DNA from 2 places in the Streptomyces tsukubensis genome. Region 1 is predicted to be linked to the other one. Evidence: predicted binding sites of a transcription regulator. Region 1 holds the regulator's gene; the other holds the start of a gene.
The links. Region 1 encodes HspR, which represses chaperone genes until heat shock. Its sites were predicted from a motif close to TTGAGNNNNNNNNNCTCAA; they were not measured.
Positions count from the first base shown of each region.

Region 1 (3,409 bases):
TACAAGGTCCTCGGCGTCCCCAAGGACGCCACCGAAGCCGAGATCAAGAAGGCGTACCGGAAGCTCGCCCGCGAGTTCCACCCGGACGCCAACAAGGGTGACAACAAGGCGGAGGAGCGCTTCAAGGAGATCTCCGAGGCCAATGACATCCTCGGCGACCCCAAGCGGCGCAAGGAGTACGACGAGGCCCGCGCCCTCTTCGGCAACGGCGGCTTCCGCGCCGGGCCGGGCGGCGGCAGCTTCAACTTCGACCTGGGCGACCTCTTCGGAGGCGCCCAGGGCGGGGGCCCCCAGCCCGGCGGGGCCGGTGGCTTCGGCGGCGGTCTGGGCGATGTGTTCGGCGGGCTGTTCAACCGCGGTGCGGGCGCCGGGACCCGGGTCCAGCCGCGGCGCGGCCAGGACATCGAGTCCGAGGTGACGCTCAGCTTCACCGAGGCCGTCGACGGGGCCACGGTCCCGCTGCGGATGTCCAGCTCCGCGGCGTGCAAGGCCTGTTCCGGCACCGGCGACAAGAACGGCAACCCCCGGGTCTGCCCGACCTGCGTCGGCACCGGCCAGGTCTCCCGCGGCGGCAGCGGCTCCTTCTCGCTGACCGATCCCTGTGTGGACTGCAAGGGCCGCGGGCTGATCGCCCAGGACCCCTGCGAGGTCTGCAAGGGCAGCGGACGGGCCCGCTCCTCGCGCACCATGCAGGTGCGGATCCCGGCGGGCGTCTCCGACGGCCAGCGGATCCGGCTGCGCGGCAAGGGAGCCCCGGGCGAGCGCGGCGGCCCGGCCGGTGACCTCTATGTCGTCGTCCATGTCGGCGAGCACCCCGTGTTCGGCCGCCGTGGCGACAACCTGACCGTCACCGTGCCCGTGACGTACACGGAGGCCGTACTGGGCGGCGAGGTCAAGGTGCCCACGCTCGGCGGCCCGCCGGTGACCCTGAAGCTGCCCGCGGGCACGCCCAACGGGCGCACCATGCGGGCCCGCGGCAAGGGAGCGGTCCGCAAGGACGGCACCCGCGGCGATCTGCTGGTCACCGTGGAGGTGACGGTCCCGAAGGATCTGAGCGGCAAGGCGAAGGAAGCGCTGGAGGCCTATCGCGAGGCCACCGCGGACGAGGACCCGAGGGCCGAGCTCTTCGAGGCCGCGAAGGGAGCATGAGGACGATGGACGGAAGGCGCCGCAACCCCTACGAACTGACCGACGAGTCACCGGTGTACGTGATCTCGGTGGCGGCCCAGCTCTCCGGGCTGCACCCGCAGACGCTGCGGCAGTACGACCGGCTGGGGCTGGTCTCCCCCGACCGTACGGCGGGCCGGGGGCGGCGCTACTCCGCCCGGGACATCGAACTGCTCCGTACGGTGCAGCAGTTGTCCCAGGACGAGGGCATCAACCTCGCGGGCATCAAGCGCATCATCGAGCTGGAGAACCAGGTCGCGGCGCTCCAGTCCCGGGTGGCCGAGCTGACGGCCGCGGTCGAGGGCGCGGCGGCGGCGATGCGGCAGCGCGAATCGCAGGTCCACGCCTCGTACCGGCGCGATCTGGTGCCGTACCAGGACGTGCAGCAGGCGAGCGCGCTGGTCGTATGGCGGCCCAAGCGCCCCGGCGAGTAGCCCACCGGAGCGCATGACCCACCGGCGTACAGCACACCGGCGTACAGCACACCGGCGTACAGCACGCCGGTGGACAGCGCTTCGCCGTACGGTGTGACAGCCGTCCCGCCCGCGTCCCGTTGCATTGGTGAACGGCGCGGGCGGGGGGCCGTCAGCCCGCCGAGGTCGGCGTTTCGTGCTCCAGGATTCCCGACTGGGCGATCAGATACCCCAGTTGGGTACGGCTGCCGCTGCCCAGCGACGAGCCGAGTTTGGCGATATGGGCCCGGCAGGTCCGGACGTTCATCCCCAGCCGGCGGGCGATTGCCTCGTCGACATGCCCCTCCACCAGCAGTTTGGCGATGGAGCGCTGGACACCCGTCACCCCGTTGAGATCGGGGCCGTACGAGATGGGCTCGTCCCACGGCAGTCCGTGCAGCCAGAACTGCTCGAAGACGCCGACCAGATAGTCCACGATCCCCTTGTGCCGCAGCTCCAGAGCGAACAGCCGGTCGCTGCTGGCGGGGATGAAGGCCACCTTCCGGTCCACGATGATCAGCCGGTCGATGATTTCTTCGAGGGTGCGCACCTCCACTCCGGACGGGCCGACCTTCTCCATATAGGAGAGCGTGGCGGGATGGTGGCGGGCGGTGTGCTGGTAGAGGGTCCGCATCCGGACCCCGCGTTCGATCAGCGGCTGCACCCGGTGCAGCGCCTTCTCCAGGGAGTGCGGCTGCCGTCCGCTGCCCGGCTGGACTGTGAGAAGCTCCTCCGTGCAGTCGGCGGTGACCTGGTCCAGACTGGCGTTGATCCGGTTGAGGCCTTCGAGGACGGTGATGCCGTCGGGCACGGGCGAGCCCTGGGCACTGATGGACATAAACGGTTCGAGAGCGTCGGTGAGGGCGACGGCCCGCCGGCGGCGGTCCTGGATCTCCCTCTCGATGGGGTGAATCAGTTGCGCCAGTGCCGTGGTGGGAGCAACCGGTCGGAGCCACTGGGCGTCATACGGGTCCGGATCGAGCAGTGCGAGGTCGAACAGGCAGGGCGCGGTCTCCGCCTCCAGCCGGGACAGCCGGCCGCTCCGCAGCGCGGTGATGTAAAGACTCTTTCCCGCCTCGCACAACTTGCCGTCTGAGTGAGGGTGTCCGAGTTCGCCCCCATGAGACGTCATATGTACCCCCTCATGTTCCTGCATTACAGGAACATGATGCCTGCCGTCGCTGGTGCAAGCGTTCGGAGTGAGACATCGTCTTATGCGCGGGGGAGGAGGAATGATCAAATGAGGTGGAGATCACCCATGTCTAGGACGCTACGTGCGCTATGTGCTCTTGCCTTGGCGGGCGCCGCGCTGGGCGCGGCCGGATTCACCGGCGAGCCCTCTTGGGAGCGCGTCCCCGCAGCCGTCGCGGCGGCGGACCAGGGTGAGCCCTCGTGGGAGGTCGGTGGACCGTTCGCGGCGGCCACTGCCGACGACGGCGAGCCTTCCTGGGAACTCACCACCGCACCTGCTTCCGAAGGTGCGGACGCATGACCGTTCCACCGGATGACCGCTCCTTCCGGCGCGAGATGGCCACGGCCTACCGCTCCGGGTGGCATTTCATCGACCTCGTCACGGCCATTCCCCACCGAGGCGACTCGTTGATGGTCACCCTGTTCGGCGAGCCGATCGTCGTGGCCCGCGAGGAGGACGAGGACGTCCGCGCCTACCGGTGCCTCCGCCGTCCGAGGGGCGCGCCGCAGCCCGTCCGCTGCGCCATCCGATACGGAATGATTTTTGTGAACCTCGACCAGCGCGACCACCGGCTGGCCGATCCGGACACCAACACCAC
Region 1 covers NZ_CP020700.1:4,225,387-4,228,795, forward strand. Annotated here, with positions in the region: gene dnaJ (molecular chaperone DnaJ) at 1-1,149, shown strand, start outside; gene B7R87_RS17240 (heat shock protein transcriptional repressor HspR) at 1,155-1,601, shown strand; gene B7R87_RS17245 (helix-turn-helix domain-containing protein) at 1,753-2,751, opposite strand; gene B7R87_RS17250 (hypothetical protein) at 2,914-3,111, shown strand; gene B7R87_RS17255 (Rieske (2Fe-2S) protein) at 3,108-3,409, shown strand, end outside.

Region 2 (3,409 bases), 1.3 Mb from region 1:
GGGTGGCAGGAAGCGCGGCGGCCCGTACCCCCACTCCTCCGCGCCCGGTATCTCCTCCTCGCCGTGGACGACGTCGACGGGGAACCCGTGGCGGCCCAGCAGGAAGTCGAGTCCGTGCCAGGCGGCCCCGGTGTGGTGGCTGCGGGCCGTCGACGGCAGCCGCCCGCTGTCGGACTCGGCCTCCAGCAGCTCTTCGGCGAACTCCTCGGCCCAGTCGGGTTCGCGGAGCGCCCGGTCCAGTTCGGCGGGGGTGAAACGGAGGTAGACGCCGTTCATGCTCATGCCCGGAGGGTAGGGCGAAGCACCGACAGCACCGACAGCACCGACAGCACCGACAGCACCGACAGTACGGACAGCACCGTCGGCACCGCCCGGCCCCAGGAACCGAATCCCCGCTCGCGGGAGTGTTCCGGGAGGGTTCGGGGACACGTACAGGACAGCACGGAGGAGACCTGGTGGGAACGGTTCGGAAGAGGGCAGTGGCGGTCATGGCACTGGCGGGAGCCGTCGCGCTCGCGGGCTGCGCGGGCGGCGGCGGCGGTGGCGGTGGCGGTGGTGACCGCGACGAACCGGAGCTGGGCCGGGTCCCGAAGGTGATGCGTCCGGCCGATGTCCCCGACCTGCCCATGGACCGCTATCTGCTCGACGAGAAGGAGATACGCGCCTACACCCGGGCGCATGCCGCGCTCTCGCGGCGCTGTATGGAGCGTTTCGGCATGTCGTGGCTCACCGATGCCCAGGCCCTGGCCGCTGGGTCCGGCACCGCCGCGGATCCCGCCCGCTACTTCACCCTGATCGACGCCGGGGCGGCACGGCTCCACGGCTACGGCACCCCGAGTGGCCGGGGCCCTCAGGGCAGGACCAGCGGCTCCGGATACGAACCCACGGACGCGGAGCGGGCCGTCTACGACGGGAGGGCGAAGGGCGTCACCGACTCCGCGGGCCGGCTGCTGCGGAAGGGCGGCTGCGCGGCGGAGGTGGAGGCGGGCCTGCTGAAGGGCGGGGCGCGGGGGGCCGCCGACCCCTTCACCGTCGGGAACGAGTTCGACTCCCTCCGTGCGAAGGTCCGGCAGGACAGCCGGGTGACCGGGGCGTTCACCGAGTGGTCCGGATGTATGAAGGACAAGGGCTTCGACTACCGGACCCCTCTCGACGCGGCGAACGACACCGACTGGAAGTCGGGGACGGTGAGCGACACCGCGATCGCCGTCGCCGCCGCCGATGTCGCCTGCAAGCAGCGGCACAACACCGTGGGTATCTGGTACGCGGCGACGGAGGCGCACCAGAAGGCGTGGATCGACGGGAAGGCCGAGCACTTCGCCGCGGTACTCGCCGGGAAGAAGGCGCTGGTCGACAGGTCCCTACGGGTGGTGCAGGGGGCACCCTGAGAGCGCGCCGACGGGCCCCGGCCGGTGCGTACCGGGCTGTTCGCTCACAGTGAACGCGGCCCGGGGAACAATGGCGGACTCCAGAGCATTGAGTCGGTACAGCTCAAGTTCACTGCCAAAGGGGAGATCATGGCTGCTGAGTCCGGCACGTTCACACCGTTCACCCTGCCCGTGCTGCCGCTCGACGACGAGGTCGTGCTGCCCGGGATGGTGGTGCCGCTCGACCTCAACGACGCCGAGGTACGGGCCGCGGTGGAGGCCGCACAGGCCGCCGCCCGCTCATCAGGGGGCAGCAAGCCCGAAGTGCTGCTTGTTCCCCGGGTCGACGGGCACTACGCGGCGACCGGTGTGCTCGGGACCGTCGAGCAGGTCGGACGGCTCTCCGACGGTGATCCCGGCGCGCTGATCAAGGGGCAGCGCCGGGTGCGGATCGGCGCCGGGACGACCGGGCCCGGGGCCGCGCTCTGGGTCGAGGGCACCTCGGTCGACGAATCGCTGCCCGATCCGCTGCCCGGGCAGGTGCTGGAGCTGGCCAAGGAGTACAAGGCCCTGGTCACCGACTGGCTGAAGAGGCGTGGCGCCTGGCAGGTCGTCGACCGGGTTCAGCAGATCGACGACATCGCGCAGCTGGCCGACAACGCCGGGTACTCCCCGTTCCTCTCCGTCGCCCAGAAGATCGAACTGCTCGACACCGCCGACCCGGTCGCCCGGCTGCGGCTGGCCACCGAGCAGGTCCGCGACCACCTCGCCGAGCAGGACGTGGCCGAGTCCATCGCCAAGGACGTCCAGGAGGGCGTGGACAAGCAGCAGCGTGAGTTCCTGCTCCGCCGCCAGCTCGACGCCGTCCGCAAGGAGCTGCGCGAGCTGAACGGCGGGAACGCCAAGGACTCCGTCGAGGAGTCCGACGACTACCGCGCCCGCGTCGAGGCCGCCGATCTGCCGGAGAAGGTGCGCGAGGCCGCCCTCAAGGAGGTCGACAAGCTGGAGCGGTCCAGCGACCAGAGCCCCGAGGGCTCCTGGATCCGGACGTGGCTGGACACCGTCCTGGAACTGCCGTGGAACGAGCGGACCGAGGACGCGTACGACATCCGGGGCGCCAGGACCGTCCTGGACGCCGAACACGCCGGCCTGGAGGACGTGAAGGAGCGGATCACCGAATACCTGGCGGTACGGAAGCGGCGCAGCGACCGCGGCCTCGGGGTCGTCGGCGGACGGCGCGGCGGCGCGGTGCTCGCCCTGGTCGGCCCGCCCGGTGTCGGCAAGACGTCCATCGCCGAATCCGTCGCGCACGCCATGGGCCGGAAGTTCGTGCGCGTCGCCCTCGGCGGTGTCCGGGACGAGGCCGAGATCCGGGGCCACCGGCGGACGTACGTCGGCGCCCTGCCCGGCCGGATCGTCCGGGCGGTCAAGGAGGCCGGGTCCATGAACCCCGTCGTCCTGCTCGACGAGATCGACAAGGTCGGCTCCGACTTCCGCGGCGATCCGGCCGCGGCGCTCCTCGAAGTCCTCGACCCCGCGCAGAACCACACCTTCCGCGACCACTATCTGGAGGTCGAACTCGACCTCAGCGACGTCGTCTTCCTGGCCACGGCGAATGTGCTGGAGGCCATTCCGGAGGCGCTGCTCGACCGGATGGAGCTGGTCCGGCTCGACGGGTACACCGAGGACGAGAAGATCGTCATCGCCCGGGACCATCTGCTGCCGCGCCAGCTGGAGCGGGCGGGCCTGGAGCCCGGCGAGGTCGTCGTCGAGGAGGCGGCGCTGCGGAGGCTGGCGGGCGAGTACACCCGGGAGGCGGGCGTACGGAATCTGGAGCGGTCGGTCGCCCGGCTGCTGCGGAAGGTCGCCGCACAGCACGAGCTGGGCGAACGCGAGCTGCCCTACACCGTCGGCCCGGACGGACTCCGCGGGCTGATCGGGCGGCCGCACCATGTGCCCGAGTCCGCGCAGGACCCGGCCGAGCGGCGGACCGCCGTGCCCGGGGTTGCGACGGGCCTCGCGGTCACCGGCGCGGGCGGCGA
Region 2 covers NZ_CP020700.1:5,534,034-5,537,442, forward strand. Annotated here, with positions in the region: gene B7R87_RS22990 (DUF1877 family protein) at 1-282, opposite strand, end outside; gene B7R87_RS22995 (hypothetical protein) at 456-1,388, shown strand; gene lon (endopeptidase La) at 1,518-3,409, shown strand, end outside.
Region 2: the regulator HspR is predicted to act here: its motif matches at 1,477-1,495, upstream of lon (endopeptidase La).